DNA from 2 places in the Kitasatospora sp. NPDC059408 genome. Region 2 is predicted to be linked to the other one. Evidence: riboswitches for the same ligand, from Rfam matches in the RefSeq annotation. Region 2 holds a riboswitch; the other holds the start of a gene.
What was found. A riboswitch is a leader RNA that binds a small molecule or an ion and turns the genes downstream of it on or off. The one in region 2 is predicted to bind thiamine pyrophosphate.
Positions count from the first base shown of each region.

Region 1 (7,452 bases), on a different contig from region 2:
GCTCCTTCGCGGAGGCGCTCGGCGCGGTGCTGCCCTGCTACTGGATCTACGCCCGGGTCGGCGAGGCACTGCTCGCCCAGGGCTCGCCGGACCCGCTCTACGCCAAGTGGATCGCCACCTACGGCGACGAGGCGTTCCAGTCGGTGGTGCGGCGCGTGCTGGCGCTCGCGGACCGGATCGGCGAGGAGCTCTCCCCCGTCGAGCGCCGCCGGGTGGTCGAGCACTTCACGACGACCTCGCGCTACGAGTGGATGTTCTGGGACGCCGCGTGGCGCGGTGAGCGCTGGCCGGTCTGACGCTTCCGGGGCGGTTCCCCAGGGTCATCCCCGGGGGCCGGGGTCGGGGTGATCTCGGGGTTCTCTCCGGGCCGTTGGGCCTCGTTCCGGCACTGGCGCCCCCGTACGATCGACGTATCGAAAGCAAGCGGGATGCGGCACCGAAGGGGCGGCCGGCCCGAGGGGAGAGAAGGAACGGACATGGCTGAGCTCTGGAAGTCGCTGCCCTCCTGGGTGCGCAACATCGTCGTGCCGGTGCTGGTCCTGGTGCTGGCCTGGAACGTCGTGACCTTCGTGTTCGGTGTGGTCGGCGCGCTGCTGGGCCTGCTGATCAAGCTGCTGGTCGTGGTCGGCATCGGGGCGGCCGTGGTCATCCTGGTGAAGAAGGCGGCGAAGCTCTGACGACGCTCCGGCGTCGACGCCGAGGCCCGGCACCCCGTCGTGGGGGTGCCGGGCCTCGGCCGTCGCGGTGCGGGACCGCGCCGGGTCACTCCTCGATGCGGACCTGCTGCACCACCGGCGCCTTGGCGTCGGCCGGCGCGTCGGCCGGGGCCTCCTTCATGGTGCTCAGCAGCTGGCGGGCCAGGCCGAGGCCGGTGCCGCCCATGGTGAGCGCCTTCGCGAACATCTCGCCCATGCCGTCCGCGCCGTTGAGCAGCACCATGTGCTCGACGTTGCCGAAGGACTCGGCCGCGGCCCGGACGATCTCCGGCCACTTCTCCGCCAACTCCTGCGCCACGACGGCGTCCTGGTTCTCGGCGAGGGCCGCGGCGCGGGCCCGGATGCCCTCGGCGTTGGCCAGCCCGAGCGCCCGGGCCGCCTCGGCGTCCGCCAGACCGCGGGCCTCGACGGCCGCGGCCTCCGCCTGACCGGTGGCCCTGGTCGCCTCGGCGGCGGCCAGGCCGCGCAGCTTGGTGGCCTCCGCCTCGGCCGCCGCGGCGACCTTCACCTGGCTGGCGTCGGCCGCCGCCCGCAGCTCGGTCTCCCGGGCGTGCGCCTGGGCCGAGGAGATCCGGGCGTCACGGTCGGCGTCGGCCTTGGTGCGGGTCTCGTACGCCTTGGCGTCGGCCGGCTTGCGGACGTCGATCTGGAGCTGCTGCTCCTTGCGCTGGGCCTCCAGCTCGGCGACCTTCGTCTCCTGGACGACGACCTCCTGGCGGGCGGCCGCCTCGGCGAGCGGTCCGGCCTGCCGGGCGCGGGCGCTCGCGGTGTCCATCTCGGCCTGGTAGGAGGCCTGCTGGATCTCGCTGTTGCGGGTGGCCTCGGCCTTGCGGGCGAACGCCTCCTGCTCCGCCTCGGTGGCCTCGCGGTCGGCGGCGGCGGCCGCGATGCGGGCGTCGCGCTGGACGGCCGCGGCGTGCGGGGCGGCGAGGTTGCGGATGTACCCGGTCGGGTCCAGGATCTCCTGGATCTGCAGCGAGTCGATGATCAGACCGAGCTTCTCCATCTCGGCGCCCGAGGCGGCCCGGGTCTCGCCGGTCAGCCGCTCGCGGTCGCGGATCATGTCCTCGACCGTCAGCCCGCCGACGATGGAGCGCAGGTGACCGGCGAACACGTTGTGCACCCGCTGGCCCATCATCTTCTGCTGGTCCAGGAAACGCCGGGCGGCGTTGGCGATCGACACCGAGTCGTCGCCGACCTTGAAGATGACGACACCCTTGACGTGCACCGGGATGCCCTGCTGCGTCACGCACTCGACGTCCAGCTCGGCCTCGTTGAGGTCCAGCGACAGGCGGCGCACCGCCTGCATGCCCGGGACGACGAAGGTGCCCCGCCCGGTGACGATCCGGAAGCCCAGGCCGTCCCCGTGCTTCGACCCGGAGATGATCAGTGCCTCGTTCGGCTCGGCGACCCGCCACATGAGCTTGAACAGGATGATCACAACGATGATGGAGGCCACCACGGCCCCCGCGACGACGCCGATAACCATCGGCCGACTCCCCCTTCAAGGCACACCGCTCCGTGGCTGCGCGTGGTTGTGCAGGAGTGCGCGGACGCGGTGGCAGCGGAGATTCTGCGCCTGTTCGTGCGCGTGCGCCAGTAGGTGACGTCGTGACTTCGTCCCGGTCCTGTCACGGGCCCGGTGACGAGGGAGGATCGTCCGTCAGAGGGGCGACACGAACACCGTGCGCGGCGCCTGGTACTCGACCACGATCACCTGCGTGCCCGTCGGCAGCGGATCCCCCGGCACCGCCAGGTACGCCAGGAACGCCTCCGTCCCCTGACGCTCGGGCACGTGCACCAGCACCTCCCCGACCAGTCCCGCGCCGACCTTCCCCGTGACCCGTCCCGTCAGTCCGATCATGGGCTTCAGTCTGCGCTCGCCGCCCGCCCACCGGAAGCCCTCTGGACCTGCGGCGATCCTCTCGCTACGGTGTTGGGCGTCATGTGCAGGCAACACCGCCTGCGGACGCGGGAGCTCGGAGCACCGGGCTGAGAGGGCGCTGAACGGTCCGTCGACGGACGGCCGGGACGCTGCGCCGACCGCAGGAACCTGGACCGGGTAATGCCGGCGTAGGGAGTGAAGGTCAGATGACCACGTTCGACGCACAGCCGCAGTCTGCCCAGAGCGCCCCCAGCAGCGAGCGCACCGGCTACCCGACCCCGGCCTGGCGCAAGGCCCACCGCGAGGGATCCCGCCCCGATCTGCGGGTCCCGTTCCGCGAGGTGGTGCTCACCAACGGCAAGACCGTTCCGCTGTACGACACCTCCGGCCCGTACACCGACCCCGCCTACGAGCCCGACGTGCGCCGCGGCCTGCCCGCCCTGCGCGACGCGTGGATCCGCCAGCGCGGCGACGTCGAGGAGTACGACGGTCGCGAGGCCCGCCCCGAGGACGACGGCATCAAGCACACCTCGCCGCGCGGCGGGAACCTGCGCAACCTCGACGCCGTCTTCCCCGGCCGCCCCCGCCGCCCGCTGCGCGGCCGCGGCGGCGCCGCCGTGACCCAACTCGCCTACGCCAAGCGCGGGATCGTCACGCCGGAGATGGAGTTCGTCGCCCTGCGCGAGGGCCTGGCCCCCGAGTTCGTGCGCGACGAGGTGGCCCGCGGCAGGGCCGTCATCCCGGTGAACGTGAACCACCCCGAGGTGGAGCCGGCGATCATCGGCACCAACTTCCTGGTGAAGATCAACGCCAACATCGGCAACTCCGCCGTCACCTCCTCGATCGAGGAGGAGGTGGAGAAGATGACCTGGGCCACCCGTTGGGGCGCCGACACCGTCATGGACCTCTCCACCGGCCGCAACATCCACACCACCCGCGAGTGGATCCTGCGCAACTCCCCCGTGCCGATCGGCACCGTGCCGCTGTACCAGGCCCTGGAGAAGGTCGACGGCAGGGCCGAGGAGCTGAGCTGGGAGGTCTACCGGGACACCATCATCGAGCAGTGCGAGCAGGGCGTCGACTACATGACCGTCCACGCCGGCGTGCTGCTGCGGTACGTCCCGCTGACCGCCCGCCGCAAGACCGGCATCGTCTCGCGCGGCGGCTCGATCATGGCCGCGTGGTGCCTCGCGCACCACAAGGAGAACTTCCTCTACACGAACTTCGAGGAGCTCTGCGACATCCTCGCCGCCTACGACGTCACCTTCTCGCTCGGTGACGGCCTGCGGCCCGGCTCCATCGCCGACGCCAACGACGAGGCGCAGTTCGCCGAGCTGCAGACCCTCGGCGAGCTCGGCCGGATCGCCCGCGAGCGCGACGTCCAGGTGATGATCGAGGGCCCGGGCCACGTCCCGATGCACAAGATCAAGGAGAACATGGATCTCCAGAAGGAGATCTGCGACGAGGCGCCGTTCTACACGCTCGGCCCCCTCACCACGGACGTCGCCCCCGGCTACGACCACATCACCTCCGGCATCGGCGCCGCGATGATCGCCTGGTGGGGCACCGCGATGCTCTGCTACGTGACGCCCAAGGAGCACCTGGGCCTGCCCAACCGGGACGACGTCAAGACCGGCGTGATCACCTACAAGATCGCCGCCCACGCCGCCGACCTCGCCAAGGGCCACCCCGGCGCCCAGGCCTGGGACGACGCCCTCTCCGACGCCCGCTTCGAGTTCCGCTGGGAGGACCAGTTCAACCTGGCCCTCGACCCGGAGACCGCGCGCGACTTCCACGACGAGACCCTCCCCGCCGAGCCGGCCAAGACCGCGCACTTCTGCTCGATGTGCGGCCCGAAGTTCTGCTCGATGAAGATCTCGCAGAAGATCCGCGACGAGCACGGCGACGGCTCCACGGCCGTCGGCACCGAGTTCGACGCCGAGGCGCTGGCCGGCATGCAGGCCATGTCCGAGGAGTTCAAGGCCCACGGCAACAAGGTCTACCTGCCGATGGCGGACTGACCGCCGCCGCCCCAGAGCCGGCCCGCGTTCCTCCGGGGGGAGAGCGCGGGCCGTTTTCCTTTCCACCCGGCGGCCTCGGACGGGTTCCGGCCTTTGCCGCCACGCCGTCGTGCGTCCGGGGGAAATCGGAGGCACCCTGGGGGGAAGGCCGACCAAGGAGGCAGCGATGGGCAGCCCGATCAAGGGGACCGATCCGAGCGACGAGACGAACCGGGACGCCAAGGCGTCCCCGCGGCAGCTGTACAGCGGTGGCGAGCGGCCCTTCGACCCCGAGGACCTGGTCATGGCGTCCGGGCAGGACGTCACGCCCGAGCGCCTCGCGTGGGCCAGGCGGCAGATCGACGAGAAGGGCGCGGCGGCGCTCGAACGCTACCTGCCGTAGCGGCCGCTCCGGGGTCCTGCGCGCTGCCCCGGGCGTGGCCCGGGGCAGCGGTGCGTCAGCCGACCTCGTCGGGGCCGGTGAAGCCCGGCGGGGTGTAGCCGGGGGTGCTGAAGTCGGGCGGGGTGAAGGCGGCGGGGCGGGAGGCGCGGCCCTCGGGGTCGGTGAGGCCGTCGGGGCCCGGGCTGGTGTAGCCCGGCGGGGTGTAGCCGGGGCTGGTGAAGTCCGGGCGCTGGGCGGGGACGGCCGGGAGGCCGGCGTGCAGGTAGGGGAGGAGGCCGCGGTCGCGCAGGGCGGTGCGCCAGGCGCGGCGGGCGGCGGCGAGCTCGGCGGCGAGGTCGGGGTCGGTGCCCGCGGGGGCGCCGGAGCCGTCGCGTAACGCGGTGAGGACGAGCCCGACGAGGCCGACGGTCATCGCGACGATCCCGGCCGCGAGCGCGATCCAGCCCGCGGTGAGCAGGGAGCGGGCGAGGACGAGCCCGGGGTCGGCGGCGCGCAGGGCGTACCCGAGGAGCAGCAGGACCAGCGCCGCGGCCCAGGCCAGGATCGGGGTGAGCACGGTGAGGACCGGGAAGAGCCCGGCGCCGCCGTCGGCGGAGCGCAGCTGGGAGAGCAGGCCGGGGGCGGCCGGCTCGGCGCCCTCGGCGGGCGGGGGCGTGCTGCGCAGGCTCTCGCGCAGCCCGGTGTAGTGCTCGTACTCGGTGGCGGCCGCGGCGGCGATGGCGTCGGCGTCGCGCAGGGCGCGGGCGCGCAGCTGGTCGGCGGTGAGTGCGCCGGGCGCGCGGAGGGCGGTGCGGACGGTGCCGTCGCGGAGGGCTTCGGCGAGGAGGCGCTCGTACTCCGGGCGGTCCTCGGCGAGCAGCGGCGGGGGGTTGGTCATGGGGACCCCGTTCATGCGGACCCCGGTTCGCTCCGCCTCGCGGGCTGGGTGGGCCCGCAGGGGCGCCGAATCGGGCGCGGAGGCGGGCCGCCGGACGGGCGGCCGCTCGTGGTGTGCCTCATGGTAGGGGCGGGTGCGCCCGCGCTGACAGTCCGATTCCGGAATTTCGCGCCCCGGGCCGCGCGCGTGCGACGGCCCGGGCGCCGGGAACACCCGTGCGACGGGTGGGCCGTCGGGTGACGTCAGTTGACGGGCAGTCGGGCGATGAGCAGGCGCCCTTCCATGGTGACGCCGCCGTCCATGGCGACCGCGAGGTCGTCGGCGTACACGTACGGCCCGGGGATGTGCGGCGGGGCGCCGTCGTCGGCGTGCACAGCGCCGGTGAGGTACGGGATCGGGCTGTGGCCGTGCACGATCCGGCTGCCGCCGTAGGTGTCGAGGAGCTCGTGGACGGCCGTCGGGCCGGCGTCGCCGCGGAAGGCGAAGCGCTTGGTGAAGCGGCGGAAGCAGTCCCACCACTCGTCCACGCCCTCGTCGGCGAGCAGGCTGTGCACCGCGTCGTTGACGTCGGGGATGGACTCGCCGTACTCCAGGTAGGCGGTGGTGTCGGAGTGCAGCAGCAGGTGGCCGTCCTCGATGGCGATGGCGGGCAGCCGGGAGAGCCAGCTGATGTGGTGCGCCTGGAGCCGGTCGAGGTCGTGCTGCTGGCCGCCGTTGAGCCGCCAGGCGGCGAGGAAGGAGGCGGTGCCGGCGGTGGACTGGACGGGTTCGTCCCCGTACCTGGCGGCGCCGAGGAAGAGCAGTTCGTGATTGCCCATCAGGGCCCGGCAGTAGCCGCCCGCGGCGGCGGCCTCGGCGGCGAGCTGCATGACGAGGTCGATGACGCCGATGCCGTCGGGGCCGCGGTCGGTGAAGTCGCCGAGGAACCAGATCCGGGAGCGGCCGGCGCACCAGTGGCCGTCGGCGTCGATGATGCCCTGGTGGCGGAGTTCGGCGACGAGTTCTTCCAGGTAGCCGTGGACGTCGCCGACGACGTAGAGCGGGCCGGGTGGCTCGTCCGGGCCGGGGGCCGGGTACGGGTAGCTGGGCACGGGCTCGGGCAGCGGCGGGCCGAGCTCGATGGTCGGCGGGTCGTCGCGGCCGGGGAACTGGTCGGCCGGCCGGTCGGGGTGTCCGTCGGCCAGGGGGTCGGGCACCGCGTCGGGGAACTGGAGGGCCGGCGAGGGCCGGTCGGGCAGGGTCGGCTCGTAGCCGGGGTGGTCCTGGTGGTTGAACGCCGGCGCCTGCCCGGGGGCGTGCATCGTGTGTCCGTGCGCCTGGCTGTCGGCGGGCCAGTGCTGTTCGAGGTAGCGGGCGCCGCCGTAGCCGCTGTAGGTCTCCGCTTCGTACGGCGTCCCGGCGTAGCCGGCGGGTTCGGGCTCGTAGTAGGTGCCGTACGGCAGCACGTCGAGGTCCGGCTGGTGGCGGGGGCCTGAGGAGGGGTGTTCAGGCCCGGGGAAGCGGTCCTCGGGTGTCATTCGCCCATCATAGGAAGACCACTCTCCCGGCGTCGTCACCTGGTGGGTATCCAA
Region 1 covers NZ_JBHYWI010000048.1:37,193-44,644, forward strand. The annotation lists gene tenA (thiaminase II) at 1-296, shown strand, start outside; gene ACFXDE_RS28095 (DUF5326 family protein) at 477-677, shown strand; gene ACFXDE_RS28100 (SPFH domain-containing protein) at 763-2,205, opposite strand; gene ACFXDE_RS28105 (hypothetical protein) at 2,380-2,580, opposite strand; TPP riboswitch at 2,678-2,813, shown strand; gene thiC (phosphomethylpyrimidine synthase ThiC) at 2,808-4,622, shown strand; gene ACFXDE_RS28115 (hypothetical protein) at 4,789-5,004, shown strand; gene ACFXDE_RS28120 (hypothetical protein) at 5,060-5,881, opposite strand; gene ACFXDE_RS28125 (metallophosphoesterase) at 6,124-7,398, opposite strand.
Region 1: linked by a shared signal. The riboswitch ahead of thiC (phosphomethylpyrimidine synthase ThiC) and the one ahead of ACFXDE_RS29285 (purine-cytosine permease family protein) in region 2 are both predicted to bind thiamine pyrophosphate.

Region 2 (7,452 bases):
CTCGCCGGGCTTGTGCGTCCAGATCCGGCTGACCAGGGCCGGGCCGTTCTCGATCGGGGCACCGTTGAGCTTGGTGATGACGTCGCCGGGCTTGAGGCCGGCCTTGTCGGCGGCGCCGCCGGGGGTGACGGCGGGCTGGCCCTGGATGTCGCGGGTCTGGATCTGCGCCCCGTCGCCCTTGTAGTCGTCGTTGCGCAGCACCTGGAGCTGGGCGTAGACCGGCTTGCCGGTCTTGATCAGGGTGTCGGCGACCCACTTGGCCTGGTTGATCGGGATGGCGAAGCCGAGCCCGATGCTGCCGGCCCGCCCGTTGGCGGAGGCGTTGGACTGGATCGCCGAGTTGATGCCGACCACGGCGCCGCTGGAGTCGAGCAGCGGGCCGCCGGAGTTGCCGGGGTTGATCGAGGCGTCGGTCTGCAGGGCGTTCATGTAGGAGGCCTGGGCGCCGGTCTCGTCGCCGGAGGCGACCGGGCGGTCCTTGGCGCTGATGATGCCGCTGGTGACGGTCGACTCCAGGCCGTACGGCGCGCCGATCGCGATGGTGGCGTCGCCGACGTTGACCTTGTCGGAATCGGCCAGCGTGAGCGGGCTCAGCTTCTCCTTCGGCGGGTTGTCGATCTTGACGACGGCCACGTCGTAGCCCTCGGCGCGGCCGAGCACGGAGGCGCTGTAGGAGGAGCCGTCGGCGAACTTGACGGTCAGTTTGCCGCCGCCGCCGGTGACGGCGGGCGCCACCACGTGGTTGTTGGTGAGGATGTGGCCCTCGGTGTCGAAGACGAAGCCGGTGCCGGTGCCCGACTCGCTGCTGTTCTGCGCCTTGATGGTGACGACGCTCGGCAGCGCCTTCTGCGCGATGGCGGCGATCGAGCCGGGGGCGGGCTCGTTCTTCTGGGTGTTGCTGGCCTGGATGGTGGTGCTGCGGTGGTCGTCCGCGGAGGCGACGGAGTTGCCGTTGCCCGAGACCGCCACGCCGACGGCACCGCCGGCGATGCCCGCCACGAGGGCGACGGCGGCGATCAGGGCGACCAGGCCGCCGCGCTTCTTGCGGGGACCGCCGGGGCCGGCCGGGCCGCCGGGGTAGTCCGCCGGGTAACCGAGCGGGCCCGCGGGACCGCCGGGCGCACCGGGGGCGCCCGGGTAGCCGGGAATGCCGTGCGCGGCGGTGGTGTCGTGCCCCGCGCCCCAGCCGCCGAGCGGGCGGCCGGCGCCGAACGGGTGCTGGGCGCCGGGGGCGGCGTACGGGTCGTGGGCGCTGGCGGCGGGGACGCCGTGGGTCGGCGTCGCGTACGGGTTGGCGACCGGCGGCAGGACCGGGGTGGCCTCGCCGACGGGCGCGGCGGGCGCGGCCGGGGCGACGGGCGCAGCCGGTGCCGCGGCCGGGGCGGGCGGCAGGACCGGCGGCGGGGCGTCGATGTAGCCGCTCTCGGCGACCGGTGCGACCGGTGCGACCGGTGCGACCGGCGCGACCGGCGCCTCGGCGGGCGCGGCGGGGGCCGCCGCGGGCGCAGCGGGGGCGACGGGCGCCGCCTCCGGGGCGGGGACCTTGGTGAAGGCCATGGTGGGCTTGTGCCCGCCCTCGGCCGGCGCGGCGTCCGCCGGGGCCTCGGGCTCGGGCACCCGGCCGAAGGCCATGGTCGGCTTGTGCCCGCCGTCGGCCGGCGCGGCGTCCGCCGGGGCCTCGGGCTCGGGGATCCTGCCGAAGGCCATGGTGGGCTTGTGCCCGTCCGGAGCCGCGGCCGCTGCCGCGGCCTCGGTGCCCGAGGGCTGCTCCCCCTGCGGCCCGGTGGGCCCAACCTCGCGCTCGGTGCTCACGGACGACCTCCATAGCTGACAGAACCAAGGACCATAGTTTTTCGCACTGCCGATTCGATTGCCGTAAGGACCCCTCTGAAGAACTCATAAGAATCCTTAGGCGGGACCGACGCCTCCGCTCGACGACACGTTCCCGGCGGCGGCTCCCCCACCCCCGCCGAACGTCCCGCGATGCGGACCGCACGCCCCCTGGCCTTGGGCGTTCGCCCCGGTGCCGGTTAGCCTGTCGCTCCAAACTGACACGCGGGAGCTTGGACCTTCCAGGCTGAGAGTGCGCTGGTCGACCGTACGCCACGGGATCCCGGGCGGACCGTCGAGGGGGCGTTGACCGCCGGAACCTGTCCGGGTAATGCCGGCGTAGGGAGTATCGGCCATGCCGCCTGCTTCGCCATCCTCTTCTTCGGGCGCGCCCGAGTCCAAGGGTTTCTCCGAATCGTCCACGACCGGTCACGACGGGCCCGGAACCGGCGGGACCGCCGCCGCGACCGCGCTGCTGGACCGGCCGGAGAAGGCCGAGGCGCCACTCGTCCTCGACGCCGAGCCGCCGCGCACGCTGCGTTTCCGCGACCACTTCGCGCTGTGGATGAACCTCGGCGTCAGCCTGATCGGCTTCTCCACCGCCGCCACCGTGCTCGGCGCCCCGGGCAGCGAGCTGTCGCTGGCCGCCGCGGGCACCGCGATCGTGGCCGGCACCGCGGTGGGCACCGCGATGCTCGGCGTGGCCGCGCTGATCGGCGCCCGCACCGGCGCACCGGCGATGGCGAACCTGCGCGGGCTGTTCGGCACCCGGCTCTCGTACGTCCCGACGGTGCTGAACATCGTCCAGTGCATCGGCTGGGGCGTGTTCGAGCTCCTGACGATCGCGGCGGGCGCGCAGACGGTCGCCCACACGGACGGCTACCGGTGGCTGTTCGTCCTGCTCGCGGGCGGGCTGACCACCGTGCTGACGATCTGGCCGCTCGGCTCGATCCGGGTGCTGCGGCGCTTCGTGGCGGGCGCCGTCGCCGTCGCGATGGTCTACCTGACCGTCCAGCTGGGCCGGCACGGCGTGCCCGACCCGGGCAAGGGCAACTGGCACGGCTTCCTGGGCGCCACCGACGCGATGATCGCGGTGTCGATCTCCTTCGTCCCGCTCGCCGCCGACTACACGCGGCACTCGCGCACGCCGCGCTCGGCGTTCTGGGGCAGCTTCTCCGGCTACACCGTCGCCCAGGTGTGGTGCTACGCGCTGGGCCTGATGGCGCTGCTGCAGTCCGACGGCGACCCGAACAAGATCTTCGACTCCTTCCTCGGCGTCTGGGCGGGCTGGCTGTTCCTGCTGGTGCTGGTGCTGCGCGAGACGGACCAGTCCTTCGCCAACGTGTACTCGACCGCGATGTCGGTGCAGAACCTGCTGCCGCGGGCGGACCGCCGGGTGCTGTCCGGCGCGATCGGCCTGCTGACCACCGTGCTGGCGCTGCGGATCGACAAGTTCACCGACACGTACACCAACTTCCTCGGCCTGATCGGCTCGGTCTTCGTGCCGCTGCTGGCCGTGCTGGCGGTGGACTACTTCTTCGGCGCCGGCCGCAACGGCTGGAACCTCACCGCCGAGGCGCCCTCGCGCTGGCTGATGCTGCTGCCGTGGGTGCTCGGCTTCGCGGTCTACCAGTTCATCGCGCCGACCCCGGTGGCCGGCTGGTGGACCGACTTCTGGACCTCGGCCCAGGGGGCGCTGCACTTCACCCCGCAGGAGTGGACGTCGGCCTCGCTGTTCGCCTTCGCGGTGCCCGCGCTGGTCACCTGGGCGCTCACCCCGCTGAGCCGGCGCACCCCGCAGCACTGAGGGACGGGAGGCGAGGACGGCCCCTCGGGTTGGGACCGTCTTCGCCTCCGCGTCACCTGCTCCGCCTATCGTTGACGGCGTGACCAGCCCAGATCTGTCTTCGACGGCCCCGCGCACCGCGCCGTCCGTCCAGGTAGTCGCCCACCGCGGCTCCTCGGACGCCCTGCCCGAGCACACCCTGGCCGCCTACCGGCGGGCCCTCGAGGAGGGCGCGGACGCCGTCGAGTGCGACGTCCGGGTGACTGCCGACGGCGAGCTGGTCTGCGTGCACGACCGCCGCATCGGCCGGGTCTCCAACGGCCGCGGCACCGTCTCGGCGATGACGCTCGCCGAGCTGCAGGACTACGACTTCGGCGCCTGGAAGACCGGCCGGCCCAGCACCGACCCCGAGCTGCGCGGCGTGCTGACCCTGGAGCGGCTGCTGGAGCTGGTCGTGGACTGCGGACGGCCGGTGGACCTGGCGATCGAGACCAAGCACCCGGTGCGCTTCCGCGGCCGGGTCGAGGCCGAGCTGCTCCGGATGCTCGAACGGTTCAAGATCTCCGGCACCCGCGAGGGCGACCGCCCGTCCGCCCGGATCATGAGCTTCTCGTCGATCGCGCTGGACCGGGTGGCCGCCGCCGCGCCGGACTACCCGCGGGTGTTCCTGATCGAGCGGATGCTGCCGCTGCTCGGCCGGCTGCGGGAGGGCCGGCCGCTGCCCGGCGGGGCGCGGATCGCCGGGCCCGGCATCGACCTGGTGCGGGCCAAGCCCGACCTGGTGCCGCGGCTGCGCGAGCTGGGCCACGAGGTGCACGTGTGGACGGTCGACGAGCCGGCCGACGTGGACCTGTGCCTGGAGCTCGGGGTGTCGGCGATCATCACCAACAAGCCCGCGCAGGTGCTGGCGCAGCTCGGCCGCTGAGGGCCCCGGAGCGCCCACGGGTCCCACGGATCCCGGTGGGTGCCGACCGCTCTGTCGGAACCTGATCGCCGAACCCGACCGATCCGGTCGGCATTCAAACCTTCCGCGCACGTTTCTTGCCGGAAATCGTGCGCCGGCGCGACGGAGGGTGAGCGGGGAATGACCTCCCGCCCACCCTCGGTCGCGCTGCTCGAAATGGGCTCGCGGGATCGTCGCGCGGTCGTTTCCGACGCATTACCAAGGGGCATCCATCCCTCGGCATACGCTGAAGGAGGTCCGGGGGTGGCGTTGATGGTGGCGCGCGAAGTGCCGACTTCATCGACCATGGCAGTGCCGCACGGCCCAGCGAGTGTCGGGGTCGCACGGCGCCGACTGCGTCGAGATCTGGGTGATCGGCAGATACCGGAACCGGTCATCGATGATGCCGTACTGATCCTTTCCGAGCTGTTGAGCAATGCGTGCCGGTACGCCCGGCCGCTCGGCCCGCTGCCCGCGCTCGGGCGCGGCACCCTGGCCGAGGTCGTCGACCAGGTACTGGTCGGCGTCCCGTCCGGGCCGCACGCCGGTGCGCCGGCCGGCCGGGACGCGGAACAGCCCGGCGACGACGGCGGCGTGCTCGTCCGCTGGCAGATGCACGCGGACGGCGTGCTGACGGTGGAGGTCACCGACGGCGGCGCACCGACGCGGCCCGAGCCCGGCAGCCCCTCGCTGACCTCGCGCGGCGGCCGCGGCCTGGGCATCGTCGACCAGCTCGCGAGCGACTGGGGCGTGCGCGACGCACCCGGCGAGGTGACGGTCTGGGCCGCGCTGCCCGCCCGCGCGCGGCACGCCAGGCGCACCGGCGGTGACGCCCGCAGCGCCTGAGCGCCCCGCCCGCAGGCCCCGGGCGCCCCCGCCGCAGCGCTCCCGCCCCGGCGCGTGCCCGCGCGCCGGGAGAACGTCAGTAGGCTTCCCGGAGCAAAGGACCACCGTCCCCGGGAGAGCCGCACCATGGGCAAGAAGGCCGCCAAGAAGGCGCCGCAGCGCCAGTCCACCACCGCCGTCACGGGTGAGGTCCCCGTGGTCGGGGCCCGCGACGACTGCCCGTGCGGCTCGGGCCGCCGGTACAAGGCCTGCCACGGCCGGGAGGCCTCGCACGCGGTGCAGGAGCTGGTGCACCGCCCGTTCGAGGGCCTGCCGGGCGAGGCCGACTGGGTCGCGCTGCGCGAGCTGGTGCCCGCCGCCACCGTGCCGCTGACGCTGGCCGCCGGAGTCGCCGGGACCGCCGTCGGCGAGGTGCCGTCGGTCACCCTGGCCACCGTCCTGCCGCTCGCCTGGCCGGCCCTGCGCCGCCAGGACGGCTCGATCCTGCTCGGCCTGCAGACCCAGTCCTCCTCGGGCGACCTGAGCCGCGACCTCGCGGACGCGCTGGAGCTGGCCCTGGCCGCCGAGCCGGGCAGCCCCGTGCCGGCCCGCCGGACCGTCCCGGGCGGGCGCCGCCTGCAGGACCTGCTGGACGTCACGGCGGACTTCACGCCCGCCGTGCACACCGGCTTCGAGTTCTGGCTGGAGGACGCCGAGACCGCCACCGGTGAGGTCGCCGCCTCGCTGGAGCGCGCCAACGCCTCCGCCATCCCGACCGAGAAGCTCACCAGTGTCGACGCCGCGTACTGGTGCGGCACCCCGGACAAGAACCACCTGCGCTGGGTGATGACCGTCCCCGAGGAGCAGCTCCTGGACGCGCTGGCCCGGCTGAACGCGGCCGGCGAGGCCTCGCTCGGCACCGACACCCGCCTGGTCGGCTCGTTCCGCGCGCACGGCCTGACCGTCCCCGTGTGGGACCTGCCGCTCGCCATGACGGCGGCCGACTGCGAGAAGCCCGCCGCCGGGTTCGCCGAGCGGCTCGCCGCCGTCCTCGCGGACCCGGCGCCGCTCACGGCCGACGAGCGACGCGCCCGCGCGAACCTGGTGAACCGTCAGGTCACCCTGAACTAAAGCGCGCAGGAACGAGGTGATACGCGTCACATTGTCGCCCTGAACCGCAATTTCCGGGCGTGGAGGGCGTCTTGGAAATTGGCGCGGACGCAGATCCTTGTTACTGTCTAAAGAGTCCGGTCGCTGGTGCATCCCCCGTCGCCAGCGGCCGGATCTTTTGTTTTTCCGGGCGGACGGCGCCGGACCCGGCCGATGACCGGCCGACGGGCCGCCACCGGACGGTCGCTCAGTAGGCCGAGCGCCCGCTGTCCAGCCGGACCGTCGCCTCCACCAACTCGCCCAGCAGCGGCCCGACCTGCGGCAGCCACACCCCGCCGTCGGCCGCCCGCCGCGGCGCCAGCACCCAGCGCACCGGGCCCGCTCCCGCACCGGGCGGCAGCGGCAGGAAGCCGCCCGGCCCGTGGTAGTGCAACGAGCCCGGCACCCAAGGGAGTTGGGCGAGCATCTCGCCGAGCGAGTCCAGCGAGTACGGCGCCACCAGCAGCGCGTAGCGGCCCGGCATCGCCAGCACCGGCCCCAGCGGCAGCCGCAGCGCCCCCAGGTACGCGAGCGCGCGGGCCCCGGCCAGGGCCGGCAGGCTCACCGCCGACACCGCCCGACCGGTCGCCGCCAGCACCGGCGCGTCCGGGCTCTGCCGCTCCCACCACCAGCGCACCATCCGGGCGTCCGTGGTGGCCGCCAGCAGCGGCGGGTCGTGCGGGTGCGCGCCCGGCACCGGGCAGTCCGGGTCGCCGCACGAACAGCGCCCGCCGGACAGCACCGCGCCCGGCACCACCGGCCAGCGGTGGTCGACGGCCGACTCCAGGGCCGCGGTCAGCCGGGCGGACCGGGCCGCGGACCGGCCCCTCGGATCCTCACGCATGGCGCTCGTTCCTTTCCCTGACCGCTCGGTTCGCTCCGGGGCCGCCGTCCGTCCCGGGGCCGCGTCCGCCGGACT
Region 2 covers NZ_JBHYWI010000052.1:28,382-35,833, reverse strand. The annotation lists gene ACFXDE_RS29290 (S1C family serine protease) at 1-1,812, opposite strand, end outside; TPP riboswitch at 2,046-2,193, shown strand; gene ACFXDE_RS29285 (purine-cytosine permease family protein) at 2,186-3,637, shown strand; gene ACFXDE_RS29280 (glycerophosphodiester phosphodiesterase family protein) at 3,717-4,541, shown strand; gene ACFXDE_RS29275 (ATP-binding protein) at 4,989-5,405, shown strand; gene ACFXDE_RS29270 (DUF5926 family protein) at 5,532-6,515, shown strand; gene ACFXDE_RS29265 (bifunctional DNA primase/polymerase) at 6,742-7,377, opposite strand.